DNA from 3 places in the Micromonospora sp. NBC_00860 genome. Region 2 is predicted to be linked to each of the others. Evidence: riboswitches for the same ligand, from Rfam matches in the RefSeq annotation. Region 2 holds a riboswitch; each other region holds the start of a gene.
What was found. Region 2 has a riboswitch for cyclic di-AMP ahead of OH804_RS25440 (hypothetical protein). Riboswitches for the same ligand answer to the same signal wherever they lie in the genome.
Positions count from the first base shown of each region.

Region 1 (10,150 bases), 1.7 Mb from region 2:
GTCTCGTTCGCCTTCTACCTGGTGCACGTGCTGGTGATGACGAGCGTGCTGCGCTGGAGCGGAACCTGGGGGATCGGCTTCGAGGGTTGGCGTGGCCCGGCCGTGGTGCTCGGCTTCCTGGTGGCGAACCTGATCCTCGCCGGCCTGCTGCACCGCTTCGTCGAGACCCCGATGATGCGCCGGCTCGCGCCCCGCCGCGCGGCCCGTCCGGCGCCCGTCCCCCGACAGCGCACCGCCGGCGGCGACGACGCCCGAGACCCCGTGAGCAGCGCCCGCGGCGAGGCCGGCGGGGCTGCCGACGAGGTCGGTCAGGCCGGCGGTCGATCAACGTACGTCGACCTGCGCTGACAGCGTCCACCCTGGTCAGCGGGGTCGGCGCGGCGTGATCCGACACGCCCGTGGCCAGTGCGCCCGGGTCGGCACGACGGTAGCCTGGTGCCGTGCTTCCGGTCGCGTTCACCTGTCCGCTGTGGTGGGTGGCGCGCTGGGCGACGCGGGTGCTGACCAGCCTCGCCGTCGTCGCGGCCCTGGCGCTCGGCGCAGGCCCGGCCACGGCCGCCGGATCAACGCCCAGCCCGGTGCCGACGTCGAATGCGGTGCTGGCCTCCGTCGCCGCCGGGCCGCTGGCGGCCTCCTGCCGGCAGGTCGGGGCGCACGGTGCGGCGCGCCAGGCGATACCGCCGGAGGCCGCCGAGGAGTCGGTCCCGACATCGTCGGTCGACACGCCGGTGGCGCTCCCCGGCGACCAGGGCACCATCGCGGCCCGCGTGCTGCCGGTCCGCGCGGCCGGGTCCGACCGGCTGCCCCTCGTCGACGCTGCGAGCGGTCGGGCTTCCCGGGCCCCACCCGGGCGCTGAGCCACCGGGACGACCGTCCCGTCACCGCGCCCCGTCGACCCACCGCTCCCTGACCCGCCGACCCGTGGCCCACACTGGCCCGCTGGTCGATGCGGCTCCCCATCGCACTGCTCTCTCCCCGAGGTGCCGACCATGGAGACCGTCGTCTTCTACCAGTTCGTGACCGAGGTGCCGCAGGCCGCCGCCATCTGGTCGACGCTGTTCCTGCTGACCCTGGGCCTCCTCACCGTCCTGGCCGCCCGCCCCGAACGGGAGCGGCCCGCTGACGATCCGCCCCCGGCCGGGCCGACCGTCCGGGAGATGGCCGCCGCCGAGGCCGTCGACGTGCGCCGGTACGCCGAGGAGGTGGCCGTCGCCGCGGCGGGCGCGGCCACCACCGCCCGGCGCCGACGCGCCGCCTGGCTGACCGCTCAGGAGCAATTGGAGCGGGCCTGGACCGGGTACGACGAGGCGGACACCGCAGCGCGTCGCTTCGCCGGGGCCGGGGTGTTGCCCACCCCGCAGACCCCGCACACCCCCGCCGAGTACGCCGCCCGGGAACGCTATCTGCACCGCGCGGCGATGGCGGCGTACTGGCGGGGCGACCTGACCATGGCCCAGCTCAGCGACGTGTTCGGGCACCGGCGTGGCTGGGATCCCCGGCGACACCCTGTCGAGCAGGAGGTGCTGATCAGCCGGGTGGTCCGGGACGCGCGGCTGGCCGACTACCAGGTGGCCGCCGGCCGTGAGCGGGCCGCCTGGCGCGACGCGGAGTTGGCCGCCGAGTCGGCCCGTACCCTCGCCGAGGAGGCGTACGCGGCGGCGGCCCGGCTGCGTCCGACCCCGGTGCCCGCTCGCCGGTCGGTGGCCGATGCGATACGACCCGCCGTCGTGGCACGGTGGCGCCCGGCCCGGGTGAGTTGAGCCCGATCCGTGATGTGAGGCCGGTCACCCAATAGCGGAATCGGACGGTCGGCGCGATCGGCGGCATTGTTCCCGCGATTATGGTCGCCTTCTTCGCGGCCTGTCCGGTTGTCGACCGCAGGCGTCACCGTAACCGGTTGTCCCATCGAGTCACATCATCGGCAATACGCGCAGAAATTGTCGCGCCAATTGAGGTTTACGCAGGTGAACCTGGCTTGGCAGGGCGTGAAGCGGCCAGTAGTGTCGTCCCGTCCGGTGCGGTAACCGATCGCAAGACGCGACGCCGCACCGACCCGCTTAATCGTGATCAACGAACCGGGGACCCACCAGTAAGTCCGGGGTGAATCCGCGAGCCACGGCCCGCGGTAGGGCGATCTTCCCGCCCGAATCCGTCAGCTAACCCGGTAGGCGGTGTCGGAAGGAGTCCCATCCTCGTGCAGCACCTTTCCACCCCTCGGTTGTTCCCTCGCCTCCACGGCGCGGCGGTGCACCCGCTCACTCGTCCAGTGACGGTGAGCTGACCCCCGGGTCATCGCCTTTCCCGCCCGGCCGCGCCGGGCGTTCCCCTGAGCGGTTCACCATCCGCGGACCACGATCCGCGCGCTGGCGCCTGCCCGGATACCGGTCCGGCCCCGGTGTGCCGCTCTCCCCCCGATCCGTGGAGGAACCCGTGAAGCACACAGTGAAGCGTCAGCTCCGTCGCCTCGTCACCGAGCGCCCGTACCAGATCGTCGCCGCCTCCGCCGCGGCCCTCGCCATCGCCACCACCACCGGCGCCCTGCTCACCACGGCCGACGACGCCCCGGCCGGCCAGCGCACCGCGACCACTGTCGCCGAGATGCGCAGCGACGTCGCCGCCTCCCGTGGCGAGGCCCGGGACGCGTCCCCCTCGGCCGGAACCGCGCCGACCACTGCCGCCCCGGCCACCAGCACCGCGTCACCCGCCGCAAAGGCCAGCAGCAACCCGGACCTGACCCGGAAGCCGGAGCGGCCGAAGCCGCCCGCGACCAAGGTGCTGGACTACGACTACGAGGCGCAGAACACCTACTACAACTGCGGCCCGGCGGCCACCCGCAACGCGCTCAGCGCCGCCGGCATCGACCGCACCCAGGAGGAGCTCGGCGCCGAGCTGGGCACCACCGAGATGGGCACCAACTCGGCCGAGGACACCACCCGGGTGCTGAACGCCGAGGTGAAGGGCTCCCCGTACCGGACCCGGATGTTCCCCGGCTCGCCCAGCCCGGCACAGATGGACCGGCTCCAGGCCGACGTGGTGAAGGCCATCACCGACGGCCGTGGCGTGGTGGCCAACGTCGTCGGGGACGCCACCGACACCGACGGTGGCTGGCACTCCTACGGCGGCGGGCACTACATCGCCGTCGTGGGCTACAAGGACAACGGTCGCACCGTGCGGATCGCCGACTCGGCGAACCCGGCCGACCCGTCGTACTGGATCACCACGATCGACCTGGCCAACTGGATCACCAGCCGGGGCTACTCCGCCTGACCCGGGCACGCTGACCGCCGCGGGCGCCGTCTCCCACAAGGAGCCGGCGCCCGCGGCCTTTGTCCGCGCGGGCCCGGGTAACGCCATCGACGGCTCTCGTACCGGGCCGTGAACCGTGGGAGACTGCGGCCGTGGTGGAGAAATCGGGTGGTCACGCCGGCCGTAGGCCGGTCCTGCTGCTGCTGCACGGCATGGGGGCGACCGGGGACGTGTGGTTGCCCTGGGCGCCGTACCTCGAGCAGCACTGGCCCGGGCGGTGGCTTGCACCGGACCTCGCCGGACACGGCTGGGCGCCGCCGCTGCCGTCGTACTCCTTCGCGGGCTTCGCCCAACAGATCGCGCAGGCCCTCGCCCCCGACGACCGGCTGGTCGTGCTCGGGCACTCGCTGGGTGGCGTGGTCGGCCTGGCGCTGGCCGCCCGCGACGCCGGAACGCCGGTGGACGCGGTGGTCGGGCTGGGCATCAAGGCGCTCTGGTCACCCGCCGAGCTGACCCGCGCCGCCGAGGTCGCCGCCCGACCGGTGAGCTGGTTCGCCAGCCGCACCGAGGCGGCTCGCCGCTACCTGCGCGTCGCCGGGCTGGCCGGCCTGGTCTCGCCGGACCACCCGGTGGTGGACGCCGGGCTGCGCCAGGTCGACGGCCGGTGGCGCCTCGCCATGGACCCGACCGCCTTCGCCGTCGGCGAGCCCGACCTGGCCGCGCTGCTGGCGGCGACCGACGTACCGGTGGTGCTGGCGCGCGGGGAGAACGACCCGATGGTCACCGACGAACAACTCAAGGAGTACGGCGTACCGGTCGCCACGCTGCCCGGCCTCGGGCACAACGCGCACGTGGAGGACCCGGCGGCGGTGCTGGCGCTGCTCGACCCCTACCGCTGAGCGGCTACGCCGGTGCGGAGGCGGTCAGTGTCTCGGCGGGCGTCAGCTCCCGGCGGGCGGCGGTCAGGAACGCCTCGGCGTACGACTCGGCCGGGAAGTCACCCAGGTAGCGGCGGCGGGTGGCCCAGCGGGCCTCGGCCAGCGGGTCGGTGTCCAACAGCGCGGTCAGCACCTCGTCCACGTTGGACATGTCCCGGCGCAGCACGTAACCCGATCCGGCCAGCGGGAACCGCTCCACGAACCGGTCGCCCTCGTCGCCCATGTCGGTGACCGCGTACGGCTTGCCGGAGTAGAGGAAGTCGGAGATCACGCCGGACACGTCGGAGACCAGCGCGTCGGCGGAGTTGACGCACTCGGTCAGGCTCAGCTCCCGGGCTGCCGCGCCGACCACGTGCTGGCGGCCGGTGCGGGCCCGGTCGGCGACGAGCAGCTCGGTCAGGCGGCCCAACTGGCGGGCCGATGCCGGGTTCTGCGCGGTGTACGGGTGGGCCCGCAGGATCACCGTCGCGCCGCGCTCCACCAGTCGGCGCAGCAGGCCCTCGGCCACCGGCAGCGAGCAGTAGTCGGCGTCGGCGTGGTGCCCCGTCCAGGTCGGGGTGTACAGCACCGTCGGGTGCGCCAACCCGCGCGTGGGCTCGGAGCCCACCTCGATCGACTCGACCTGTGGGCGACCCACCACCACGAACTTCTCCGCAGGGATCTGCACCCCGGCGCGGGCGTACCTGTCGATCGCCGCCTGCCCGGCCACGAAGATCCGGTCGAAGATCCCCGACACCGGGTTGGCGCTCGGCGCCTTGTCGCTGTCGCCGTGGTGCAGCTGGATGTGGGTGAGCTGGGTGAAGCGGACGCAGTGGCTGTTCTTCGCCCCGTGGTTGACGTAGAACGCCGCCCGCAGGCTCGGCACCAACGCCTGATCCATCGCCCCCAGGGTGGGGCAGTAGACCACCGGGGCGTCGGTGGCCGCCGCGATCGGGGCCAGGAACTCCGGCTCGCGCAGCATGACCAGAAACGTCCGGCCGATCCGTTCCAGGTACGGCAGCCACATGGTGACCTGGTATTCCGACCCGGGAGGCGCGGAGAAGTAGAGCAGGAACTCCGGCTGGTGCCGTCGCAGCGCGGCGGCCACCGACCCGCCACCGGCCCGCGGCCGGAACCGCCGCCGGGCCAGGTCCAGTGCGACAGCGCCGGCGCCCGCGCCGACCAGCAGGCTGGCGGCCAGCGCCACACCGGCCGGCAGGGCCAGCGCGGCGGCGAGCGCCAGGGCGGCGAGCAGCCCGAGCACTGCCGTGGCGAGCCGGCCGGCGATCAGCGCCGTCCAGTTGCGTACCGGCAGGTTGGCCGAACGGATCTCCAGGCTGCCGGCGGTGCGCAGCGGCCCCACCAGCAGCACCAGCCCCAGCAGGACCAGCCCGGTGGCGACCAGCGCGAGGTCGAGCCCGTCGTCCAGCCGCCGGGAGTAACCGACCAGGATCGCGGCGGCGATCAACGTGGTCTCCGCCACCAGGTCGGCGCTGGGCCGGATTCGCTGCTCAGCGGCGCAGGCGGCCAGCGCGGCGACGGCCAACGCCAGCCCCCAGCCGGTGGCGCCGGTGAGCGCCAGCACGACGAAGGCCAGCACTGCCAACCCGGTGGTCAGGCACCGGGCGGCCAGCTTTCGGACCAGGTCGCCGCGCATGTCGCTCCGTTCGTGGTTCCGCAGCCGTCGGCGTCAGTTGGCGGACGTCGCGCCGGCCGGCGTCTCGACCCGACCCGACCCGGCCTGGGCCGGCACGCTCGGCGTGGGCCCGTCGCCGGGCGCCCGGCGTACGTCGATCACCTGACCGGTCAGGTCGGAGATCAGCACGTCCAGCGACGACTGGGCGACGGCCTCCGCGGCGAGCAGGGTGTGCTCCGGCTCCTCGCCGAAGGCCTTCGTCCGCATCGGGGTGGCGGTGCGCTCCGGGTTGATGCAGTTGACACGTACGCCCACGTCGGCCCACTCGTCGGCGAGCGCCTGGGTGAGGTTGACCAGGGCGGCCTTGGTGGCCGAGTAGAGCGCGTAGCGGGCCCGGCCCCGGGTGTAGGAGCTGGAGGTGTAGAGCAGCAGTTGGCCCTTGGTCTGCTGGAGGTACGGGAGGGCCTGGCGGGCGATGGTCACCGGGCCGACGAAGTTGACCTGGAGCAGCCGGTCCATGGTCTCCTCGTCCATCTCGGCGAGGGCGCCCTTCTCCAGGATGCCGGCGGTGACCACCACGTGGTCGATCCGGCCGGTGGCCTCGAAGGCGGTCGTCAGGGCGGCCTCGACGTCCTCGGCCCGCTCCACGTGGGTGCCGGTGCTGGACCGGCTGAACGGGAAGACCTGGGCGCCGTAGCGGCGGGCCAGCTCGGTCAACTCGTGGCCGATGCCGTAGCTGCCGCCGAACACCACGATGGTGCGGCCGGTCAGCTCCTCGCTGTAGCTGCGGTGGTCGGTCAGCCGGGGCGCCTGCGCCGCGGCGAGCTGGAAGAGCTTGTCCGCCAGGTGCACGTCGACCGGGTGGGTGACCTTGATGTTCTCGTCCGAACCGTCGATCACCTTGATCGGGGTGCCGGGAAGGTAACGCAGCACCACGCCGCAGTCGTCGGTGGCGGCGAAGTCCGGGTCGTCCTCGGCGATCCGGTACGCCGCCCGGATCGTGGGGGAGCGGAACGCCTGCGGGGTCTGGCCCCGGCGCAGCCGGGAGCGCACCGGGATGTCGGTGATGCAGTCGTTGTCGTCGACCTGGATGATCGTGTCCGCGGAGGGGATGGCCACGTCCACGGCGGCGTAGCTCCAGAGCGCGTTGACGCACTCGCGCACGATCCGGCCGCTGAGCAGCGGGCGCACCGCGTCGTGGAAGAGGATGTTGCAGTCTTCCGGGCCGACGGCGTCCAGCGCGATCCGGGTGGTGGCGTTGCGGGTGTCACCGCCCTCGATCACCTTGGTGACCTTGCGCAGGCCGGCCTTCTCGACGATTTGCCGGGCGTCCTCGACGTGGCCGGTGGCCATCAGCACGATGATCTCGTCGATCTCCGGTGCCGCCTCGAAGACCGCCAGGGTGTGCTCGATGATCGGCTTACCGGCGATCTTCAGCAGCTGCTTCGGGATGCCGAGGCCCAGCCGGGTCCCGGTGCCTCCGGCCAGGACCACCGCCACTGTCCGCGAGGGCCGCCACGGCGTCTGGGTCTCCGCTTCGGCGTCCGGGCCAGTGGTCTGGTCCTGCGTCATTGCCGGATCCTCACTCTCAGGGATGCGTTAACGGAAGGTTCCGCCCGAGCGGCGACGGAATGAACCTTAACGCGCGGACCGCGTCGCCCCAACGCGGGCGACGCGGTCCTCAGGTGCCGTGTCGATGCCGGACGTTCGCCGGAACTCTACTTGCTGTTCGCGTACGCCTCGTACGCCCGGATGACCTCGTCGGTGGGGCCATCCATCCGGATGACGCCCGATTCCAGCCAGATCGTCCGTTCGCAGGTGTCCCGGACGGAGGAGAGCTGGTGGCTGACCAGGAACACCGTTCCCGCGCCCTCCCGCAGCTCCCGCACCCGCTGTTCGCTGCGCTTGCGGAAGCCCTTGTCGCCGGTGGCGAGCGCCTCGTCGATGAGCAGCACGTCGTGCTTCTTGGCGGCGGCGATGGAGAACCGCAGCCGGGCCGCCATGCCGGACGAGTACGTCCGCATCGGCAGGCTGGCGAAGTCACCCCGCTCGTTGATCCCGGAGAAGTCGATGATCCCCGCGGCCTGCTTGGCCACGTCGTCGGGGTGCATGCCCATGGCCAGGCAGCCGAGGACGACGTTGCGCTCCCCGGAGAGGTCGTTGAGCAGGGCGGCGTTGACGCCCAGCAGCGACGGCTGCCCCTGGGTGTGGATGGCGCCCCGGTTGACCGGCAGCAGGCCGGCGATGGCCCGCAGGATGGTGGACTTGCCGGAGCCGTTGCTGCCGATCAGCCCGATCGCCTCGCCCCGGTACGCGGTGAAGGAGACGCCCTTGACCGCGTGCACCTCCCGGACGTTCGGCGCGTGGGTGCGCTTGACCAGCCGGCGCAGCGCGGCGACCGGCGTGGTGCCACCGGAGGCGCCCTGGTGCACCCGGTAGATGATGTGCGCGTCGTCCACGACGACTGTCGGGATGCGTTCCTGAGTCCGGGTCATCGTCGCGCTCGCCTCGATGGGGGCGTCGAAGTGCTCAACCACGGCCGTACTCCTGTTCGCCGCGCCAGAAGTAGATGAAACCGCCGATGCCGGCCACCAGCGCCCACCCGGCGCCGACCAGCCAGAGCTGGGTCAGCGACTCGTTGAGCAGCGGTGCCTCCTCGAGCAGCGTGTACCGGGCCAGCTCGATGTAGACCAGCAGCGGGTTGTACTGGACCAGTGTCGTCGCCCAACTGGGCAGCCGTTCGAAGAGGCTGACGCTGTAGAGGACGCCGGAGCCGTACATCCAGGTGCGCATGATGAACGGCATGACCTGCTTCAGGTCGCTCGACTTGGAGCCCAGCCGGGCCACCAGCAGCACCACGCCGGCGTTGAACACCGCCTGCAGCAGCAGTGCCGGCACCAGCAGCAGCCACTCCCAGGTGAGCGGTTCGCCGGTGGCCAGCACGATGCCGATCAGGACCACCATCGACGCCAGCAGTTGCTGGAACTGCGTCATCGTCGTCGACAGCGGCAGGCTGGCCCGGGGGAAGTGCAGTGCCCGGATCAGCCCCAGGTTGCTGCTGATCGACTGGGTGCCGGCCAGGACCGCGCTCTGGGTGAAGTTGAAGATGAACAACCCGGTGGTCAGGTAGGCGATGAAGTTCGGGATGCTGTTCTGTGCGAGCACCACCCCGAAGATCAGGTAGTAGACCGCCGCGTTGGTCAGCGGGGTGAGCACCTGCCAGAGCTGACCCAGCTTGGCGTTGCTGTACGAGGCGACGAGCTTGGCGTTGGCGTACGCGGCGATGAAGTGCCGGTAGGCCCATAGTCGGCGGCTGTACTCGACGAGGCTGGGGCGCTCACCGGCGACCCGTAGCCCGTGCCGAGCGGCCAGCTGCGCCTGGGTCAGGCCCGTGTCGGGGTCGACCAGCGCGGTGGTGGCCATGGAAATGGCGCTCCGATCTTTCGTGCAGACGGGGGTTGCTCGCGACGATCGAATCCTAGTGGGAAATATGCGCGGGGCGCCGCCTCGTCGCTGCGAGGACAGTAGTCCGAAACACGTCGGGACGCAACCGTACCGTCGTTGCGCTACGCTGTCCGGCGTGACCTGCGATAAGAGCCCTCGATGACCACCGAAAAGAGGCGGGCGCCGGCTGGCGCGGCGGTGTTGCGCGACGAGATCACCACGGCGATCCGCCGCGCGCTGATGCAGGAGCTCGCCGCGGTCGGCTACGGCCGGCTCTCCATCGAGGCGGTGGCCCGGCGGGCCGGCGTCAGCAAGACGGCGATCTACCGACGCTGGAGCTCGAAGCTCGACCTGGTGCTGGAGATCGTCGCCGCCGCGGCACACGGCAAGCTCCCCGCCCTGGACACCGGCACGCTGCGCGGTGATCTCGCGTTGCTGTTCCAGGCGGTCGCGCACGCGCTCCGGCACCCACTGGCGTCGCAGATCATTCCGGACCTGCTGGCCGAGGCCGCCCGCAACCCCAGCATCGACGCCACCCTGCGTCAGGTGCTGCACGCCCGCCAGCAGGAGATCGGCGGTCGCCTGGTCACCCGTGCCGTGCAGCGTGGCGAGCTGCCCGCCGACACCGAACTGGACGCCGCCGTCGACCTCATCGTGGGGCCGCTCTACTGGCGGCTCGCCATCGCCCGGCTCCCGCTCACCGACGGTTACCTCGACAACCTGGTCGACGCCGTGGCGGCCGGGCTCGGCGCCGACAGCGCCCTGCCCCGCCCCCGGGCGGCACCGATGTCGGGTTGACCAGCCCCCGACACTCGGTCGCCGGCAGCAGCGGCCTCCCTGCCCGATTCCGCTACGCTGCCCCCTTGACACCCGGCCGTCACCGTGCCGATGCCCCTCATCCGCCTGA
Region 1 covers NZ_CP108825.1:3,873,497-3,883,646, reverse strand. Annotated here, with positions in the region: gene OH804_RS17775 (acyltransferase family protein) at 1-348, shown strand, start outside; gene OH804_RS17770 (hypothetical protein) at 441-857, shown strand; gene OH804_RS17765 (hypothetical protein) at 990-1,760, shown strand; cyclic di-AMP (ydaO/yuaA leader) riboswitch at 2,045-2,186, shown strand; gene OH804_RS17760 (C39 family peptidase) at 2,419-3,267, shown strand; gene OH804_RS17755 (alpha/beta hydrolase) at 3,399-4,145, shown strand; gene OH804_RS17750 (CDP-glycerol glycerophosphotransferase family protein) at 4,150-5,820, opposite strand; gene OH804_RS17745 (bifunctional cytidylyltransferase/SDR family oxidoreductase) at 5,854-7,371, opposite strand; gene OH804_RS17740 (ABC transporter ATP-binding protein) at 7,518-8,294, opposite strand; gene OH804_RS17735 (ABC transporter permease) at 8,329-9,222, opposite strand; gene OH804_RS17730 (TetR/AcrR family transcriptional regulator) at 9,403-10,041, shown strand.
Region 1: another riboswitch for cyclic di-AMP. It lies ahead of OH804_RS17760 (C39 family peptidase); the one in region 2 lies ahead of OH804_RS25440 (hypothetical protein).

Region 2 (10,150 bases):
ACCTCGGACGCCACCGAGCAGGGGCACGGACACGGCCACGGCCACGGGCACCACCCGCCCGACGAGGCAGCGGTCACCCTCGCGGACATCACCGCGGGCCTGGACAGCGCCACCTGGGAGATCGTCACCGCCGAGGAGCAGCGCCGCACGATGCCGGGCCGGGAGGCCCCGCTGTACGACGTGGTCGTACGCGCCGGGCGACGCCAGTGAGCACAGCGCTGCCGACCGCCTGGCGGCCCGACGGTCGGCAGCGGCGGTCACACCTCGGGTTCGACGGCCGGGCAGTTGGCGCCCCGGGCGGGCACCACCTGGTCGATCAGGTAGGAGTCGACGGCTCGTTGCACGCACGGGCTGCTGCTGTAGCTGCCGTGCCCCCACCCCTGGTAGGTGAGCATCGCGCCGTGCCGGCCCAACTGTCGCGCCACGTTGCGCGCCCAGTCGTAGCCCGTGGCCGGGTCGTGCACTGTGGCGGCGAGCAGCAGCGGCACGTCGGTGCGGACCCGTAGCCGATGCTGCGGGTTGGCCACCGGCGTCGGGGTGCCCAGGCAGGTGACCAGCGCGAACAGCGCCGGCGGGTAGCGCAGGTCCGGCGCGAGCCGGGCCGCCCGGCGCAGGTGTCCGGCGTACTCACTGTAGTCGCGGACCGGCAGGCTCCAGTCCTGACAGAAGACAGCGAAGGGGTACGGAGCCACGGCCTCGTCCGCCAGCGCGCGGGCGCTCGGCGTGGTGGTGGTGCTCTCCAGTCGGACGATCCACTCGGCCAGCCCCGGCCACCGCCACGTGTCGTAGAGCTTCTTGTGGGCGAGGCGGCTCAGCTCGAACGGGGCGAGCGCGGCCCCGGCCTGGTCCGGGTCGGTCAGCAAGCCACGCTCGGCCCGGGCGTGCAGCCCGGCCCAGATCGCCCGGAAGTCCCGACCGTGCAGGACGCAGTCGGCCGAGCGGGCGCACCAGGCCAGGAACTCGTCGAACGCACCCTCCGCGGTGACGGCCTGGCTGTCGAGGAAGGCGCGGGTGTCGACGCTGTGGTCCATCGTGGCCTCCAGGACCATGGCCCGGACCCGGTCGGGGTACAGCTCGGCGTACCGCTGCCCGAGCAGGGTGCCGTACGAGCTGCCGTGGAAGGTCAGCTGCCGTTCGCCGAGCGCGACGCGGACCGCGTCCAGGTCGCGGGCGGCGCTTGTGGTGTCGACGTGGTCGTAGAGAGACCCGGTGCGGGCCCGGCAGTCGGCGCGCAGCAGCGCGTTGTCGGCCAGGACGGCATCGAACTGGGCCTGGTCGGCGATCAGCTGCGGTTGCCGGGCGAGCAGGTCCCGGGCACAGACCACCGGGTGGCTGTCGCCGGTGCCGCGGGGGTCGAAGCTGACGATGTCGAACCGGGCACGCAGGTCGTCGCTGAACCGGGAGCTGCCGTTCACGACCCGGTCGACACCGCTGTCGCCCGGCCCGCCGGGGCCGAAGATCAGCGTGCCTTCCCGGGTGGCCGGCTTGGCGACCCGGCGGGCCAGCGACAGGTCGAAGCGCTCACCCCGGGGTTGGTTCCAGTCCACCGGCAGCGACAGGGTGCCGCACTCGGCGCTGTTGTCGGTGGCGCAGGGCCGCCAGTCGATAGTCGGGGCGGGCTGTGGTCGGGCGGCGGCCGGGCTCGCCGGGGTCAGGCCGGCGGCCGTGAGGGCCAGGGCGACCGCCCAGCCGACTGCGGATTTGCGTACGCGCAGCATGAGGTGCTGTCCTCTCCTCGAAGGAGCGTTGCGGTGAAACTCGCCCGCTGGGCGAGGTGACGCTGCTTCCACCCGGGCCGTCGAGTAGCCGCTCGACGGCCCGGGGCCTCTCGTCCGCCCTGTCAGTCGACCTCGCGCAGGACGCGTTCGAGCGTGGTCATCCGGGTCTCCATCCCGCCCAGCCGGCCATCCATCGCCGCGAGCAGTCGGGCGTTCTCCGCCTGGGCCTGAGCTGCCGTCTCGGCGAGCCGGCGGTAGTCGTCCGCCCGGTCCGCCTCGTACCGGGCCCGCCGGGTCTTGGCGAGCTGCACGACTGTCACAGTGACCACGCTGATCAGGAAGCCGAAGATGCCGATCGCGCCGACCACCTCGGTCCAGTCGTGCTCGCTCATCGCTGTGCTCCCGGCTGCTCGCCCGAGTCGGGCACTGTCAGCGTCTCGACCGCCGCCGCGATGACCGCGGGGGTGAGTGTGAGCACGAACGGCTCCACCTCGTAGTAGTTCATGGCCTTCCCGTCCTCCGACAACTCCAGGCGGGCGGTGACCAGCCCGGCCGCCGCCAGCTTCCGTAGGTGGACCTGCAACAGCGCCCGGCTGATGCCCAGTTGCCGGGCCAGCCCGCTGACGTACGCACGCTCGCGGGCCAACGCGGCGACGACCCGCAGCCGGTGCGGGTTGGCCAGGGTGGCCAGCACCCGGACCAGGTCGTCGCCGGTCGGCGGTGGAGCGGTGCTCATAACCAGCCCTTGCACATGCCAAGAGAAGTTAGCAGGTGCCGGCGTGCGGCGGTGTGGGACGGAAGCGGAATCAGGGGGATCTCAGGGTCGGCGCAGGAGGCCGGACACACAGCACGCCGGGCCGGTGATGATCACCGGCCCGGCGTGCGGGTTACGTCGTACGTCAGCTCTTGAAGGCGTCCTTGATCTTCTCGCCCGCCTGCTTGAGCTTGGCGGTGGACTGGTCAGCGCGACCCTCCGCCTCCAGCTGCTCGTTGTCGGTGGCCCGACCGGCGCCTTCCTTCAGCTTGCCGGTCGCGTCCTCGGTGGCGTTGTTGATCTTATCGTCGAATCCCATTGCCAACCTCCATTGCGAGCGTCGCTACAACAACAGAGGTACCCCCGCCGTCACCGGCCCAACCATTACCGTCGTCACAGATCGGCAGCGGCCGGGCGAAAGCGACGCAGGCGCAGGCTGTTGGCCACCACGAAGACCGAGGACAGCGCCATCGTGGCGCCCGCGATCATCGGGTTGAGCAGGCCGGCGGCGGCCAACGGCAGGGCCGCCACGTTGTAGCCGAACGCCCAGAACAGGTTGCCCCGGATGATGCCGAGGGTGCGACGGGACAACCGGATGGCGTCCACCGCGGCGTCCAGGTCGCCCCGGACGAGGGTGAGGTCGGCCGCCTCGATCGCCACGTCGGTGCCGGTGCCCATGGCCAGCCCCAGGTCGGCCTGGGCCAGTGCCGGCGCGTCGTTGACCCCGTCACCGACCATCGCCACCGACCGTCCCTCGGCCTGGAGCCGCTTGATCACGTCGACCTTCCCGGCCGGCAGCACCTCGGCGATCACCTCGTCCACGCCCACCTCGGCGGCGACCGCGCGCGCCACTGTGGTGTTGTCCCCGGTCAGCAGGACCGGGGTCAGCCCCAGCCCACGCAGCCGCGCCACCGCCGCCCGGCTGGTCGGCCGGACCACGTCGGCGACCGCGAGCACGCCCCGGGCCCGCCCGTCCCAAGCGGCGACGATCGCCGTACGGCCGGCGGCCTCCGCGTCACGCACGGCCCACTCGACCTCCGGCGGTACGTCGAACTCGCGCTCGCGCAGCAGCCGGACCCGGCCGACCAGCACGGCCTGGCCGTCGACAGTGCCGGTCACGCCCAGCCCTTCGAGGTTGCCGAAGGCGGTCACCGGGGGCAGCGCGCCCGCCTCGGTGGCAGCGGCGGCGATCGCACGGGCGATCGGGTGCTCGGAGGCGGCCTCCACCGCCCCGGTGAGCCGGAGCAGTTCGGCCCGGTCCACACCGCTGGCCGGCACCACGTCCACCAGTGTCATTCGGCCGGTCGTCACGGTGCCGGTCTTGTCGAGCACCACGGTGTCCACCCGGCGGGTCGACTCCAGCACCTCCGGGCCCTTGATCAGCACGCCGAGCTGGGCGCCCCGACCGGTGCCGACCAGCAGCGCGGTCGGGGTGGCCAGGCCGAGCGCGCACGGACAGGCGATGATCAGCACGGCCACGGCCGCGGTGAACGCGGCGGTCGGGCCGGCCCCGGTGCCGAGCCACCAGCCGAGCGTGCCGACGGCGAGGGTGATGACGATCGGCACGAAGACCCCGGAGATCCGGTCCGCCAGCCGCTGCACGGCCGCCTTGCCGCTCTGTGCCTGCTCGACCAGGTCGGCCATCCTGGCGAGCTGGGTGTCCGCGCCGACCCGGGTGGCGGTGACGATCAGCCGTCCGCCCGCGTTGATCGTGGCGCCGACCACGCCGTCGCCGGGGGCGACCTCGACCGGCACCGACTCGCCGGTGAGCATGCTGGCGTCGACAGCGGAGGTGCCCTCGTCGACCACGCCGTCGGTGGCGATCTTCTCGCCGGGGCGGACCACGAACCGGTCACCGACGACGAGCCGGTCCACCGGGATCAGCGTCTCCACGCCGTCACGCAGCACCGCCACGTCCTTGGCGCCGAGGTCGAGCAGGGCACGCAGGGCGGCACCGGCGGTCCGCTTGGACCGGGCCTCGAAGTAGCGACCGGCCAGGATGAACACTGTGACCCCGGCGGCCGCCTCCAGGTAGATGTTGCCGGCGCCGTCGGTCCGGGTGATGTCGAAGCGGAACGGGTGCGTCATCCCGGGCATCCCCGCGTCACCGAGGAAGAGCGCCCAGAGCGACCAGCCGAACGCGGCAAGGGTGCCGAGCGACACCAGCGTGTCCATGGTGGCGGCGCCGTGCCGCAGGTTGGTCCAGGCGGCCCGGTGGAACGGCAGCCCACCCCAGACCACCACCGGGGCGGCCAGGGTCAGCGACAGCCACTGCCAGTAGTCGAACTGCCAGGCCGGGACCATGGCGAGCAGGACCACCGGCACGCTCAGGGCCACCGAGACCCAGAGCCGGGTACGCGGCCCCTGCAACGGGTCCACCGGGGGTTCCGCGCTGGGCGGGGCCGGCAGCGCCGCCGTGTAACCGGTCTTCTGCACTGTCACGATCAGGTCGTCCGGGGTGACGCCGTCGGCGTACCGGACTGTCGCCTTCTCGGTGGCGTAGTTGACTGTGGCGCTCACCCCGTCCATCCGGTTGAGCTTCTTCTCGATCCGGGCGGCGCACGCGGCGCAGGTCATCCCGCCGATCGCCAGTTCGATCCGGTTCGGCGCCTCGGGCAGCGGTCTGCTGGTGGTGGTCATCGTCTGGTCCCGTCAGTCGTGTCCGTGCCCGGGGGTGCCGTGGTCGGCCCCGCCGGTCGGTGCGGGCCCGCTCGGCGTGGGGGCTTCTCCGGTCGGGGCAGCACCGGCGACCACTGTGAACTCGGCGGTGTGCACCCGCCCCCCGTGCTGGAAGTCGAGGTAGATCCGGTAGCTGCCGGCCGAGGGCACCTCGGCGAGGAAGGTGACGGCCGGACCGGGCCGGGTGCGCCCGTCGCCGGGAGTGCCGTCCGGGTGCACGTGCAGGTACGCCAGATCGCCCCGGCGCAACGCCACCAGGTGCCCGTACGCGCCCAGGTAGGGCTCCAGGTCGGTGACCGGCTGCCCGTCCCGGCTGACGGTCAGGGTCAGCGACGACGTGCGGCCGGGCTGCGGCGTACCGGCCAGGGTGACCGTGTAGCCGTCGACTGTGGTGCTGGTCGCCGGGGCCGGCAACGGTCGTTCGGTCAGCTCGCCGGGGACTGTCACGTCCACGCCGAGGGTCAGCGGCTCACCCCCGGTCGGGGTGAAGTCGGCGAACGCCCGCCACTGCCCGGGGCCGGTCAGCGGCGTGTCGACCCGCCAGGTGCCGTCCGCTGTCAACTCGGGGTGCACGTGGCGGAAGCCGGAGAGGTCCCGTCGGGCGACGATCAGGTGCATCTGCTTGTCGTGCGCCACCTCGTACCGGGTGACCGGGCGGCCGTCCGGGCCGGCGATCCGGAAGGCGAACTCGCCGGCCGGGGCGTCGAGCGGTTCGAGGGTGTAGCCCTGGTCGGAGACGAGCAGGCCGCCAGGAAGCCGGGCGGCTGTCTCGTCGTGCTCGCCCGTCGCATGGGCGGCGTCGCCGTCGTGCCGGCTCTCGGCGGCCGGGGCGGGGTCGACGACCCGGCCGATCCCGTAGGTCGCGCCGAAGACCGCCGCCAGGCCGACGGCGAACCCGGCCAGTCTCGTCACGGTGCGCATGCCGGCCCTCCGATCACGCGTCGACGAGGTCGTAGCCGGCCTCGTCGACGGCGGCCCGGACGACAGCGGTGTCCAGCGGCTCGTCGCTGCTCACCGTGACCCGGCCGGCCGCGAGGTCGACCTGGACGTCCCGCACACCCGCGATGGCGCTGACCTCGGCGCTCACCGCGCTGACGCAGTGCCCGCAGGTCATGCCCTGCACCTGGTACGTCGTGTTGACCATTGGATCGTCTCCTCTTGCGGTACCGGTACCCGGTGGGGGTATCTCATCGGGACACGACCGTACCATACCCCCTGGGGGTAGGCTATCCTGGTCGGCATGACCGCACCCACCCCGATCCGCGGATACACCGCCAGCAAGGACCAGCTGCTCGCGCGGCTCCGCCGCGTCGAGGGGCAGGTCCGGGGCATCGAGAAGATGGTCGACGACGACCGCTACTGCATCGACGTGCTCACCCAGATCTCCGCGATCCAGGCCGCCCTCGACAAGGTGGCCCTGGGGCTGCTCGACGGGCACGCCCGGCACTGCATGCACGAGGGCGCCGCCGAGGGTCGAGCCGACGAGATGGCCACCGAGATGATGGCGGCGGTCGGTCGGCTCATGAAGCGCGGCTGACCGCCGGGGCCGCCACGCGGGCGGTTCGGGCACCCGACACTCCGCCACGACCTGCGACGCCCAGGTTGGCTGGCTAGCATCTCCCACGATGGCCCTCCGCATGCCGCCGTACAGCCGGGCACCCTCGCCGCCACGACGTGGCGTCGTCCCCGGTCGACCGGGCCGAGCACTGACCCTCCGTGATCAAGTGGTCATCAGGCAGCGATCCGTCCCGCCGTCCGCCGCGTTTCCACAGCAACGGTGAACCGTCCGGACCGCTGACCCGTATCCCGCACCGGATCGTTGGGAGTCTCACCTTGGCCGCCGACCACACTCACAGTGCGCCGTCCGCCCCACCACGGGTGCGACGGATCCTCGTCATGACGGTGGTCCCCCTCTTCGTCGCCACAGTGCTCGCCGCGGCGCTGCTCTGGCCGCGCGGCGGGTCACCGCAGACCGATGGTGGTGCGGACGTGCCGCGCTACCCCGGCACTGTCACCCGGGTGGTGAGCGAGCCGTGCCCGCCGACCCCGTCGGTTCCCGAGGGCACACCGAGGGTCGGCGACGGACGGTGCGGCACCGTCGACGTCCGGGTGGACGACGGGCCGACCGCCGGCAAACAGGTACGGACACCGGTGCCCGACGGGCCCGGCGCACCCCGGGTCGAGGTCGGCGACGAGGTCATCCTGGTCGAGCTGGCCGACCCCACCGACCCGACCACCAGCAACTGGAACATCGCCGAGCACCAACGCGGCACCCCGATGGTGTGGCTGGCGGTGGTCTTCGCGGCCGCGATCGTCGCGTTCGGTCGATGGCGAGGCCTGGCCGCGCTCGCCGGGCTGGCCGCCAGCTTCGCCATCCTGCTCACCTTCGTGCTGCCGGGCATCGGCGCCGGCCGGTCACCACTGCTGGTGGCGGTGGTGGGCGCGGCCCTGATCATGTTCGTGGTGCTCTATCTGACGCACGGCGTCACCGCACAGACGTCGGTCGCGGTGCTCGGCACCCTGGGCAGTCTGGTGCTGACCGGCGTGCTCGCCACCATCGCCACGGCAGCGACCCACCTCACCGGTTTCGGCAGTGAAGACGCCACCACCCTGTCGATGTTCCAGGGCGACGTGGACCTGCACGGCCTGCTGCTCGCGGGGATCATCATCGGGTCGCTCGGGGTGCTCGACGACGTCACTGTCACCCAGGCGGCCACCGTCACCGAGCTGGCGAACGCCAACCCCGGGCTGACCCGGTTGCAGCTGTACCGGGCGGCCACCCGGGTCGGCCGCGCGCACATCGCCTCCACTGTCAACACCATCGTGCTGGCGTACGCGGGCGCGTCGCTACCCCTGCTGCTCCTGCTCACCGCCGACGCACGGCCGATCGGGCAGATCCTCACCAGTGAGTTCCTCGCGCAGGAGATCGTCCGCAGCGCGGTCGCCACCCTCGGTCTGATCGCCGCCGTACCGCTGACCACCGGGCTGGCCGCCGTGGTGACCGCCGCCGGACGCAGCGATGCCCCACCGTCCACCGACGCTCCCTCGCCCCGGCCCCAGCCGGACCGCACGGAGGCACTTGCCGCACTCAGCTCACCGCGGACGACCGGCTCCGACGAGCCGGACCGGACGCGGACCACACCCCCATCTGAGGCCACCGACCGGTGGCCGGAGTCGAACAGGAGCACGGATACGGCATGGTGACACTCCTCAGCGTGACCAGATCGGGCATCCACCCTGAGAACCACGTCACTGGTCACTCAACGCTATGGCGAAATGACGCTTTTGGTCGGCATCCAGGCGTAGCTCACCCGGTCGACTCTCGGGTAACCTCGCTGCCGGTTACCGATGAAGGCGCGAAGCGGCGCCTGCGGTGCCACCGCCCAATCGCCAGCCGGCGAGCCGGGGACCCAGGTATCTGGGGTGAATCCGCGTCAGCGGTAGGGGCCGCTTCCGCCCCGAACCCGTCAGCTAACCCGGTCGGCGGTCGACGGAAGGGAACATTGTGACGGCACCCCTACGCCGCTGGTTGACACCCGTGGTGGCCGTGATCGCCGCACTGACAGTGCTCGCCGGGCCGCTCCCGGCACACGCCGCCCCGACGAACCCCACACCGTCCGGGCACGAGGAGGACGGCGAGCCCAAGCTGCTCAACGACGTCATCGAGCAGGCCAACCGCGACTACTCCGCCGCCAAGTCCAAGCTGGACAAGTCCAAGAAGCGGCAGAGCGAGCTGGCGGCAGAGGTCAACCGGGCCAAGGCCGACCTCGACGCGTTGGCCCCGCAGGTCGGGCAGATCGCCGCCCAGGCGTACCGGACCGGCCGGATCGGCGCGGTCGCCATGCTGCTGGAGAGCGACGCTCCCGACTCGTTCGTCCAGCGCGCCGGGATGCTCGACGAGATCAACATGGTCAACGAGAAGAAGCTCTCCGAGGTCAACGAGGTGAAGGCCCGCGCCGAGCAGGCCAAACTGGCCCTCGACACCGAGGTCCGCGAGCAGCAGAAGCAGACCGCCCTGATGGCGAAGCGCAAGAGCGAGGCCGACAAGGCGCTCTCCCTCGTCGGCGGCAAGGGTTTCACCGGCGGCCTGGTGGATGCCACCTCCAAGGTCGCGAAGATCGGCCCGGGTCGCACGGCCGACGGTGACTGGAAGCCCCAGTCGTGCAGCGAGAACGACCCCACCACGTCCGGCTGCGTCACGCCGCGCACGCTGCACGCGTACAAGGAGGTCAAGGCGGCCGGCTTCAACCGGTTCGTCGGCTGCTACCGCCCCGGCGGGCCGTGGGAGCACCCGAAGGGCCGCGCCTGCGACTGGTCGCTACAGAAGAGCGGGTTCTCCCCGTGGCACAACAACGACACCCGGACGTACGGCAACAACGTCGCCGCGTTCCTCATCCGTAACGCCGACCGGCTCGGCATCTACTACGTGATCTGGAACCGGCAGATCTGGTTCCCGGCCACCGGCTGGAGTTCGTACAGCGGGCCGTCGAACCACACCGACCACGTCCACATGTCGTTGCTCTGACCCGCACGATCCCCGTCGAGGGCCGTTCCGCGTGACGCGGAGCGGCCCTCGACGCGTCAGACGGTGGCGGGCGCGGTCGCGTCGGTCGACCCGGCCGGGCTGTCCAGCGTCGCGAAGCCGGCCGGCATGGCGGCCACCGGGCGCACCGCTCCGGCGGCCAGCCGGTAGGACACCCCCACCACCGCGCATCGCCCCCGCGCCACCTCGTCGGCCAGCACCGGGGACTGCCCGAGCAACGTCTCGACGGTCTGGGCGATGTGGATGTCGACGATGCCGTCGATGTCGTCCACGCCCTCGGCCTGGGCCCGGCGCAGGCTGGGCAGCACGGCGTCGACCACCGCGCGCAGATGGCCACTGGGTGCGGTACCCGTCGCGACGGACTCCCGGGCCGCCTGCACCGCACCGCACGAGTCGTGGCCGAGCACCACCACAAGCGGAGTGCCGAGCACTGTCACCGCGTACTCGACGCTGCCG
Region 2 covers NZ_CP108825.1:5,528,267-5,538,416, forward strand. Annotated here, with positions in the region: gene OH804_RS25390 (bifunctional 2-polyprenyl-6-hydroxyphenol methylase/3-demethylubiquinol 3-O-methyltransferase UbiG) at 1-210, shown strand, start outside; gene OH804_RS25395 (alpha/beta hydrolase) at 258-1,718, opposite strand; gene OH804_RS25400 (hypothetical protein) at 1,841-2,110, opposite strand; gene OH804_RS25405 (ArsR family transcriptional regulator) at 2,107-2,454, opposite strand; gene OH804_RS25410 (CsbD family protein) at 2,618-2,791, opposite strand; gene OH804_RS25415 (heavy metal translocating P-type ATPase) at 2,866-5,112, opposite strand; gene OH804_RS25420 (hypothetical protein) at 5,125-6,072, opposite strand; gene OH804_RS25425 (heavy-metal-associated domain-containing protein) at 6,086-6,295, opposite strand; gene OH804_RS25430 (metal-sensitive transcriptional regulator) at 6,392-6,688, shown strand; gene OH804_RS25435 (YibE/F family protein) at 6,985-8,355, shown strand; cyclic di-AMP (ydaO/yuaA leader) riboswitch at 8,522-8,652, shown strand; gene OH804_RS25440 (hypothetical protein) at 8,657-9,676, shown strand; gene OH804_RS25445 (carbonic anhydrase) at 9,733-10,150, opposite strand, start outside.

Region 3 (10,150 bases), 2.2 Mb from region 2:
TCCTGCTGTACTCCGACCGCAGCCGCTACGCGGGCGGCGGCATCCTGGTGGTCGGCCCGTCCTCGGTCTTCGTCGAGTACATCGGCTCCGTGCTGCCGTCGCTCGGTGAGGACACCGCGACCCTGCACTCGCTGGGCACGCTCTTTCCGGGGATGACCGCCACCCGCCCCGACCCGCCCGAGGTGGCGGCGGTGAAGGGCTCGCTGCGGATGCGCCGGGTGCTGGAGCGGGCGGCCCGCGACGCGGTGCCGGGCGGCCCGGGTGAGCTGCGGCTGCTCTACCGGGGCACGTTGCTGCGGTTGGACCGGGCCGCGCTGGACCGGATCCGGGACCGCGCGCTGCAACGCGGCGCACGACGCAACGAGGTGCGCCGGGCCGGTTTCGACGGGGTGTTCGCGGCGCTCTGGGCGCAGGCCCGTGAGCTGAGCAGCGGCCGGCTGCCGGAGCAGCCGGCCTTCGAGGCGGAGATCGCCGAGCGGTCGGAGTTCCGGGAGTTCCTCAAGGCGTGGTGGCCCCGGCTGCACCCCCGGCACGTGCTCGGCTGGCTGGCGCAGCCCGACCGGCTGCGCCGCTACGCCGGGGGCATCCTCTCCTCGGCGGAGATCCGGCTGCTCAACGCCGCGTACCGGAACCTGGACTCGGCCGGGCTGACCATCGCCGACGTGGCGCTGCTGGACGAGTTGGACGCCCTGCTCGGTAAGCCCGCGCAGGCGGCCAAGGCCCGACGCGACCCGTTCCAGCTCGCCGGCGGCGTGCGCGAGTTGAGCACGCTCGGCGAACGGCAGCGGGCCGCCCGCGCTGCGGCCCGGGAGCGTCCGGAGGACTACCGGGAGTACGCGCACGTGGTGGTGGACGAGGCGCAGGACGTCTCGCCGATGCAGTGGCGGATGATCGGTCGACGCGGCCGGCTGGCGTCCTGGACCGTGGTGGGCGACCCGGCGCAGACCGCGTGGACCGGCGACCCGGAGGAGCTGACCCGAGCCCGCGACCAGGCGCTGGGCCGGCGCAAGCGACACGATTTCACGCTCACCACGAACTACCGCAACTCGGCGGAGATCTTCGCGGTGGCAGCGGCGGAGATCCGTCGGCTCTACCCCGACCTGCCGCTGCCGACCGCCGTCCGCTCCACCGGGGTCGAGCCGGTCGAGCTTGTGGTGCCCGCGTCGGGGTTGGAGACCGCGACAGTGGAGGCCGCCGCCGGCCTGCTGGCCGAGGTGGAGGGCACGGTCGGGGTGATCACGCCGGTCCCCCGCCGGGACGAGGTCGCCGGTTGGCTCGGCGCACTCGGCGCGCCGAGGTTGCAGGTGGTGACCAGCCTGGAGGCCAAGGGCATGGAGTACGACGGGGTGGTGCTGGTCGCCCCGAGCGAGATCCGGGCCGATCCGGGCGCCGGGGTACGCACCCTGTACGTGGCGCTCTCCCGGGCCACCCAGCGGCTCACCACCATCGACCCGACCGGCTGACGTGTGCGGACTGCCGCCGGCGGGAGGCGCTGCCCGTACACTTGCACACATAGCGATGTGAGCATACATTTGACCGGGTCCCGACCAGCGGCGGAAGGTGGTTCTCGTGGGCGCAGGTCATGACCACCACCATGGGTCCGTCGCCAATGCCGCACACCAGCACCGAGGTCGACTCTGGGCGGCGTTCGGGCTGCTCGCCACCCTGATGGTGGTCGAGGCGGTGGTCGCCCTGCACACCGGCTCACTCGCCCTGCTCTCCGACGCCGGGCACATGTTCACCGACGTACTCGGCATCGGGATGGCGCTCGCCGCGATCACGGCGACCCGGCGGGCCACCGGCGACCCGCAGCGCACCTTCGGGCTCTACCGGCTCGAGGTGCTCGCCGCGCTGGCCAACGCCGTCCTGCTCTCCGGCGTGGCGATCTACGTGGTGATCGAGGCGATCCGCCGTTTCGGCGACCCGCACCAGGTCATCGCCGGCCCGATGCTCGCGGTGGCAGTGCTCGGCCTGCTCGCGAACGTCGCCGCCTTCGCCCTGCTGCGCGCCGGGGCCCGGGAGAGCATCAACCTCCAGGGCGCCTACCTGGAGGTGGTCGGCGACCTGCTCGGCTCGCTCGGCGTCATCGGCGCGGCCCTGCTCATCACCGTCACCGACTGGTGGTGGGCAGATCCCCTGGTCGCGGTCGCCATCGGCGTGTTCATCCTGCCGCGCACCTGGCGGCTGGCCCGCGCCGCCATCCGCATCCTGGTGCAGGCCGCCCCGGAGCACCTCCAGGTGACCGCCGTGCACGACCGACTGGCCGCCGTCCCGGGTGTCGTCGAGGTGCACGACCTGCACGTCTGGACGCTCACCTCGGGCATGGAGGTGGCCTCCGCACACCTGACCATGGCACCCGGCGCGGAGGTCGGCGCGGTGCTCACCGCGGCGCGTACCGCCCTGCACGACGACTTCCGCATCGAGCACGCGACGTTGCAGATCGAGCCGGGCGCCGCCTCCGGAGCGTGCGGCTCCATCGAGTGGTGAGGGGGCTTTTCGGAGCTTTCCTCCGCTCTTGCCGTAATTTTCCGTGGTGACGCACGCACCGTCCGTCACATTGGCTGCAGCCGCCCCACCGGCACCGGTAGGCTCGGTCCCGGCCTCCACCAGGCGGCGCCTTCCCGGCGCCGGTGGCGGCCGCCGCCTAATCGCCCAAGCGGGCGAACCGGGGAACCATGTTCCTGGGGTGTATCCGCGTCAGCGGTAGGGATCTTCCGTCCCGAACCCGTCAGCTAACCCGGTCGGCGGCTGACGGAAGGACATGCGCAGTGGCACCAGCACGACCACCCGCCGCCCGACTGGCGGCCCTGATCGTCGCGATGTTCACCCTCGGCGTCGCGCTCCCGGCCGGCACCGCCTCGGCCGCTCCCCCGACCGGCCTGCGGGCCGCCGCACCCGACTCAGACGAGGAGGGCGGCACCCCGGCGTTGCGCGCCCAACTCGAGGCCGCCAGCAAGGGCTACCTGGACGCGAAGCGCGCCCTGGACACCTCAGTGAAACGGCAACAGCAGCTCGCCACCCAGTTGAAGACCATCGAGGTCGAGATCGGCCAGCGCAACGGCAAGGTCGGCGAGATCGCCGAGGTGGCGTACCGCACCGGCCGGCTCGGCGCGATGTCGGCGCTGCTCAACAGCAACACCCCGGAAGGCTTCATGGACCGGGCCGCCGCGCTGGACGCGGTGGCCGCCAACGAGGACCGGGTGCTTCGCGACCTGCTCGACAGCAAGGACAAGGCCAACCGCACCCGGGTGGCCCTGGACGGCGAGATCAACGAACAGCGCAAGCAGGTCGCGGTGATGGCCAAGCGCAAGGACCAGGCCGAACGGGCCCTGACCGTGGCCACCACGCCCAAGCCGCAGACCACCGCCGACGCCGGCTCCAACCGGGGCACCTCCAGCGCCAACGCGAAGGCCGCGCCGCGCAACTCCGACGGCTCCTGGCCCTCCGAGTCGTGCAGCGTCAACGACCCCACGCCGGCCAACGGCTGCATCACCCCGCGCACCCTGCACGCGCTCAACCAGGCCAAGTCCGCGGGCTTCACCCGGTACGTCTCGTGCCACCGCCCCAGCGGCTCCGGTGAGCACCCGAAGGGCCGGGCCTGCGACTTCGCCGCGCAAAAGAACGGCTTCGGCGGAAACGCCACCGGCGGCGACAAGACGTACGGCAACAACCTGGCCGCGTACTTCATCCGCAACGCCGACCGGCTCGCCGTGCTCTACGTGATCTGGTACAGGCAGATCTGGCTGCCCAGCAGCGGGTGGAAGTCGTACAGCGGGGCGCACGGCACCCCGTCCACCGACCACACCAACCACGTGCACCTGTCGGTCTACTGACCCACGCGTCGTGATGCCTGTGAGCCACCGGGACGGCTCACAGGCATCACGCGTGTCCGGGGCCGGGCTACGTCGCCGGGCGTACCCCTGATGTCGTCGCTCGTCGGACGACCCGGCCGGGGCCGGCGGGCAGCATCGGCGTATGCCTCGGATCCGACCCGCCACCCGCAAGGCGCTGCTCACCCTGCACCTCGTCACCTCGCTCGGCTGGCTGGGCGCCGACCTGGTGCTACTCACCCTCGGCATCGCCGTGCAGCGGGGCGCCGACCCGGCGGTGGTCTATCCGGTCACGGCCCTGGTCGGGACGCTGCTGTTCGCGCCGCTGAGCGTCCTGGTCTGGCTGATCGGAGTCGCCAGCTCGCTGCTCACCCCGTGGGGCCTGCTGCGCCACCGGTGGGTGCTGGTCAAGCTGGTGCTCACCACTGTGATGGTCGGGCTGGTGCTGTTCCTGCTCACCCCCAACCTGCGCCACGCCGGAGCGGTCGGCGCCGCCCTGCCCGCACGCGATCGCGCCGATCTGGTCATCGCGCCGGCGGTGTCGACCAGCCTGATGATCATCGCGACGGTGCTGTCCACCTACAAGCCGTGGGGCCGGCGTCCCGCCGCCCGAACCACCCGCACGAACCGCGCTCGCGCCGCGACCACAACCTAGGTGCCCACCCGCGGTACGCGCCAAGGTCACGGCCTGCCCTGCGCCGCGATCTTGCACTTGCTGTCCCGACAAAGGGGGCATCTCACCGATATCGACAACCGGAACTGCAAGATCGACGAAGCGGGTGCGCGAGCCTCGGGGCGCCGGGTTCAGGTGGGCGGCGGGTTGCCGGTGCGGTCGAGGGCCGCGCCCAGCCGGGTGGCGAGGGCCAGGTGAGCGGCTTGCGCCTGGCGGAACGCGTAGCGGAACAGTGGCGTCGGCGCGGTCAGGGTGATCTCGACGTCGATGCGGACCAGGCCGTCCGGCTCGGCGCGTAGTCGGGTGTGGTTGCGCACGGTGGTGGCGGGCCACTGGCGGGCCACCATGACGATCTCGTCGGCCTCGCTGATCAGCACGTCCGCGTGGTAGGTGGTCCGGAAGCGCAGCGGACCGGCCGCCAACCGGTCGTTGATCGTGTAACTGGCCTGGGCGCCGGGCCGGGGCGGCACCCGGCGGACCCGGACGATCAGCGGATGCAGCTCGCCCTGCCGGGTCAGGTCACTGAGCAACGCGGCCGCCTCGGCGGGTGAGCACCGGGCCTGGACGGTGTAGCTGAAGGTATCGCTGCTGAGCACACCGTCTCCCGCCGTCGTTGGTCGCCCGATCGTCCCGTACCGATGTCTGCCTGGCAACGCCCGGCGGCCCCCAGCGCCGCGCCGGACCGGGCGGATGCGACGACCTGTCACCACCTGCGCCATTAAGGTCGGTTAGTACAAAATCTTCCGAAGATGCCGGAGGGCGGCCAGCATGAACGGCGACGACCGATGAGCGGGCACGTGATGGTCTTCGCGCCCACTCCACAGCTGACGGTGACAGTGGACCAGCCCAACGACCACCCCGAGCTGCACCTGCACCCCGGCGGGCAGGGCGTCTGGCAGGCCCGGATGGTGATCTCCCTCGGAGTCGACGTGGTGCTCTGCGCCGCCCTCGGCGGTGAGATCGGCCAGGTGCTGGAGCCGCTGCTGGTCAGCGAGGGCGTCAACCTCAAGGTGGTGGTCCGTGACTCCGGCAGCGGCGGGTACGTGCACGATCGCCGGGAGGGCTCCCGGCAGGAGATCGCCGACGTGCCCGGACAGCCGCTGAGCCGGCACGAGATCGACGAGCTGTACAACCTCGCCCTCGGCGAGGGCCTACGGGCCTCGGTGAGCATCCTCAGTGGGCCGAACGAGCCCTGGCTCGTACCCGCCGACCTGTACCGACGCTTCGCCGCCGACCTCGGCGCCAACGGCGGCCGGGTGGTGGTCGACCTCTCCGGCGACCACCTCGGTTCGGTGTTGGAGAGCGGGGTGTTCTTCCTCAAGGTCAGTCACGAGGAGTTGATACGCGACGGCCGCGCCCGCAGCGACGACACCGAGGAGCTGACCCGGGCCATGTACGAGCTGCACGCGGGCGGCGCCGAGACGGTGGTGGTGAGTCGCGCCGACCAGCCGGCGTTGGCGCTCATCGACGGGGAGTTGTTCCAGGTCGAGATGCCCCGGCTGGAGGCCGCCGACCCGCGCGGCGCTGGTGACTCGATGACCGCCGGGGTGGCTGCCGTCGTGGCCAGGGGCGGTGACATCAGGACCGCCATCCGCACCGGGGCCGCCGCCGGCGCGCTCAACGTCACCCGGCACGGCCTGGGCACCGGGCGGCTGGACTCGATCACCGGCCTGGTGGACCGGGTCCGGCTGGTGCCGGCGGACAGTCGGCAACAGGAGCGGACCACCCCTGACGAGTTGGCCGGCCGGGTGGTCGAGCGATGACAGTGCGGGTGCTGATCACCAACGACGACGGGATCGCGGCACCTGGCATCCAGGCGCTGGCCTGGGCGGCCCGGCAGCGGGGCCTGGACGTGGTGGTGGCCGCGCCGATGGAGGAGGCGAGCGGCACCAGCGCCGCGATGAGCGCCATGGAGCGGGACGGGCGGGTCGTCGTGAACGACCACCCGCTGCCGGACCTGGCGGGGGTGCCTGCGTACGGGGTCGCCGGGTCCCCCGGCTTCATCACGCTGATCGCCCTGCACGGGGCGTTCGGTCCACCGCCGTCGGTGGTGCTCTCCGGGGTCAACCGGGGCGCCAACGCCGGCCGGGCGGTGCTGCACTCCGGGACCGTGGGCGCCGCGTTCACCGCCGCCACGAATGGCTGCCGGGCGATGGCGGTCTCCCTCGACGTGCTCTCGGCCGGTGAGGCGACGGCCGCGAGCGGTGGCGCGGCGGTGGACGCCGCCGCCCGGGTACGCGACGCCGAGCGGCACTGGGGCACCGCCGCGCGGGTCGCCCTGGACCTGCTCCCCCGGTTGACCTCCGCGCCGATGGAGAGCGTGCTCAACGTGAACGCCCCGGACCTGCCGCACGGGCAGTTGCGCGGGGTGCGGCGAGGCAGCCTGGCCAGCTTCGGTCAGGTGCAGATGACGGTGGCCGAGTCCGGCCACGGGTTCGTCCGTACCTCGCTGGAGGAGCCGGGGCAGGCCGCACAGCCCGGCACGGACGTGGCGTTGCTGGCCGCCGGGTACGCGTCGGTGACGGCCATCCGGGCGGTCACCGAGGCGACCGACATCGACCTGACCGGCCTGGACGAGCAGCCCTGACGGGGTGCTGCGGCGCGCTCAGGCGCCGGGCAGCACCTCGGGGGTGGCGGCGCCGGCGAAGTAGGGCTCCGGGGCACCGAAGAGGCCGAGCAGACCGGTCACCCACAGCTGCCGGTGCACGAACCGGCTCGGCTCGGTGACCACCAGCTTGACGTCGCTGACCTCGGCCGTCTGGAAGCCGGCCACCATGGCGCTGATGCCGACGGAGTCGATGAAGGTGACCAACCTCATGTTGAGTTCGATGCGCAGCGGGCGGCCCTTGGCCAGCACCTCTGCGATCGCTTCGCGCACCTCGTACGCTGTGTCGACGTCGATCTCGCCCCGAGGGGCGATCTCCACGACACCACCGGACAGAACCGACTTCACGATCGACAGGCTCACGCGAGCACCTCCACCCGCCCGTCCCCCGGGCGCCTCATCAGTACGCGGGCCGCGACCGAGAGTATTCCTCCGACGGCCTCGGTCGCCACCCCTCGGGATGAGCAATTCGCGGATCCGGGCCCACAAAGCCACCCATATCCGCACTTTTCAGTATCTGATTACTCAAGACTTTTTGTTATTTGAGCACCGACGATCGGTCGTGACCGACGCGCCGCCGAACCAGGGTAGCGGTCCGCGGCCGGCACACCCGACAACCGGCCCACCACCTACACCTTCCCCGTGTGCCGTCGGCGTGTCGCCCACCGCCGGCCAGCGGCGATCCACGCCCCGGTTGCCGACGCGTCCTAGCATCGGCCGGGACACCACCGCGACGGAGAGGATCTTCGATGATCAAGCGACTTGCCGGCCTGGCCGGCGTCGGCGTTCTGCTTGCCCTCGTCCTGGCCTGCGGTTTCGGTGGCGGGGGCGACGATGACGACGATGACGACGACGACTTCGCCCGGGGCGTGGCCGTGTCAGCGGTGCGCTGAGTCGGGGGCCGGAGTTCCGGTGCCCCGAGTTACCGGTGCTCCGCGGCGGTCGGGGTTTGCGGCCGGCTGACGCGGGGCACTGCGGGGTAGGCGACACCGTGACGCGCTGGAAAGACGCCGAAGTCCGAAGTGGCCGGCGGCTTCGGCACCTGAGGAGGTAACCACGATGTTCGGAACCAACCTGCTGGACCGCCGCAGCAAGCCGGAGCGGATCGCGGACCAGGCCTGGGAGCACCTGCTCTCAGCCGTCAGCTACGCCGGAGACAGCGTGCGGGACACCGCCCGCTCGGCCCGCCAGAACAGCAGCGACCTCGCCGACGGAGCGGGTGACCTGGTGGGATCCGCGGCCGAGGAGGCGCGACGCCGCGCCTCGCTGGCCTTCGACGCGCTCGCCGGCCGCCAGCCGGCACTGCCCTGGACGCTCCTGATCGGCGCCGCGCTCGTCGGCGCGGCGGTCGGCTGGGCCGTCGGCTCCGCCGCACGGGCCGCCGGCAGCCGGGACGACCGTGCCGTCGAGGACGTGGAGTTCGTCGATGTCGACCGCCCCAACTCCCCCGCCGTCTGAACGACAGCACCACTGCAGGCCCCGATCGACCTGAGTCGATCGGGGCCCGCAGTGGTAGTGGGGTGGGACCGGTCCGCCGGGTGCCGGACCCCTCAGGCGGCCCGGCGGACCGGTGCTTCGTGGTGATCCGGGGTTCCGGCCCGGATCACCTGCTCAGCGACTCGTGCAGGTGATGGCGGCCGGGGACGTGTTGCTGCCGGTCCACGAGCCGAGGAAACCGGCGGTGGTGCTGGCCCCGGCGGCGAGCGCGCCGTTCCAGCCACTGTCCCGGACCGACACGGCGGCCCCGGTCTGGGTGTGGGTGCCGCCCCAGAGCTGGTCGATCCGCTGGCCGTCGGCGAAGGTCCAGCCCAGCGTCCAGCCGGCGATGGGGGCGCTTCCCGCGTTGCGAACCACCAGCTCGGCCTGGAATCCGCCTGACCAGGAGCCGGTCACCCGGTAGGTCGCCGCGCAACCAGTGGATGGCGGCGGAGTGGTCGGGGGCGGGGTGGTCGGGGGCGGAGTGGTCGGGGGCGGGGTGGTGGGCGGTGGGGTCGTCGGCGGTGGCGTGGTCGGGGGCTCGCCGCTGGTGGGGTCGGCGACCAGGATGCCGCGACCGTTGGTGCCGAGGTAGACCCGACCGTAGACCCGCGGGTCGCCGGTCAGCGCCTCGGTCGGATTGCCGTACTGGTGGCGGTCGTCGTTGACGCGTACCCAGGTCGCGCCGGCGTCGTCGGAGCGGTGCACGCCCGGTTGACCGTTCACTGTGCCGTAGAGGAACACCGCAGGGTTGGTCCGCCCGGGTGCCGCCTTGCCGAAACCGACGTTGCCGGAGGCGCTGACGCCGTCCAGCCTGGTGAAGCTGGCGCCGGCGTCGGTGGAGCGCCACAGACCACCAGGCCCGGCCAGCCACAGTTCGCCGGCCCGACCCGGCAGGGCCTTGAACCGCACGTCGGTGGTGGGCAGCCCGGTCGCCGCGGTCGGGGTGAAGCTGGCCCCGCCGTCGGTGCTCCGGTAGAAACGCCCGCCGCTGAAGCCGTAGAACCGGGTGGGGTCGACCCGGTCGGACTCGATCGTGGCGTTCGCCGGGATGCCGGTCGAGGCTGCCCAGGAGTTGCCGAACCCGACCGAGTGGACGACGCGTTGGCCCGCGTCACCGGGTGCCCAGACGAAGCGGCTGCCGTCGGCGGCGGCGGCCACCGTGCCGCCCAGGTTGACCCCGGACGGTTCGGTGCCCTGGAACCAGGTGGCGCCGCCGTCGGTGGAGAAGGCGACATGACTGTCGTTGGGCCGGTCGGCGTCGGTGAAGTTGCCGGCGCGCACCAGCACCGCGGGTTTGCTCTCGGCGTAGTCCAGGCTGGTGGTGCTCGTGAACACCGGCTGGGTGAACAGCATCGACGGAATCGCGTCCAGGTCGGTGTGTCGGAAGCCGCCCACGTCTCCGAGCGCGCTGATCAGGGGTGCCCCGCTGGGCGGGCTGATCAGGTCGAGGACGGCGGTCTCCTCCAGCCCCCGGACCATCGGCCGGAGGGTGAACTGACCGCCGGTGTCCCACCTGGTCAGGTCGGTGGTGCCGTAGATGGTGGCGCCGGTGCCGTACATCAT
Region 3 covers NZ_CP108825.1:230,374-240,523, reverse strand. Annotated here, with positions in the region: gene OH804_RS01165 (HelD family protein) at 1-1,463, shown strand, start outside; gene OH804_RS01160 (cation diffusion facilitator family transporter) at 1,570-2,487, shown strand; cyclic di-AMP (ydaO/yuaA leader) riboswitch at 2,632-2,763, shown strand; gene OH804_RS01155 (coiled-coil domain-containing protein) at 2,769-3,833, shown strand; gene OH804_RS01150 (hypothetical protein) at 3,976-4,485, shown strand; gene OH804_RS01145 (SRPBCC family protein) at 4,635-5,099, opposite strand; gene OH804_RS01140 (1-phosphofructokinase family hexose kinase) at 5,289-6,266, shown strand; gene surE (5'/3'-nucleotidase SurE) at 6,263-7,090, shown strand; gene OH804_RS01130 (STAS domain-containing protein) at 7,109-7,471, opposite strand; gene OH804_RS01125 (hypothetical protein) at 7,858-8,001, shown strand; gene OH804_RS01120 (hypothetical protein) at 8,168-8,566, shown strand; gene OH804_RS01115 (cellulose binding domain-containing protein) at 8,720-10,150, opposite strand, start outside.
Region 3: another riboswitch for cyclic di-AMP. It lies ahead of OH804_RS01155 (coiled-coil domain-containing protein); the one in region 2 lies ahead of OH804_RS25440 (hypothetical protein).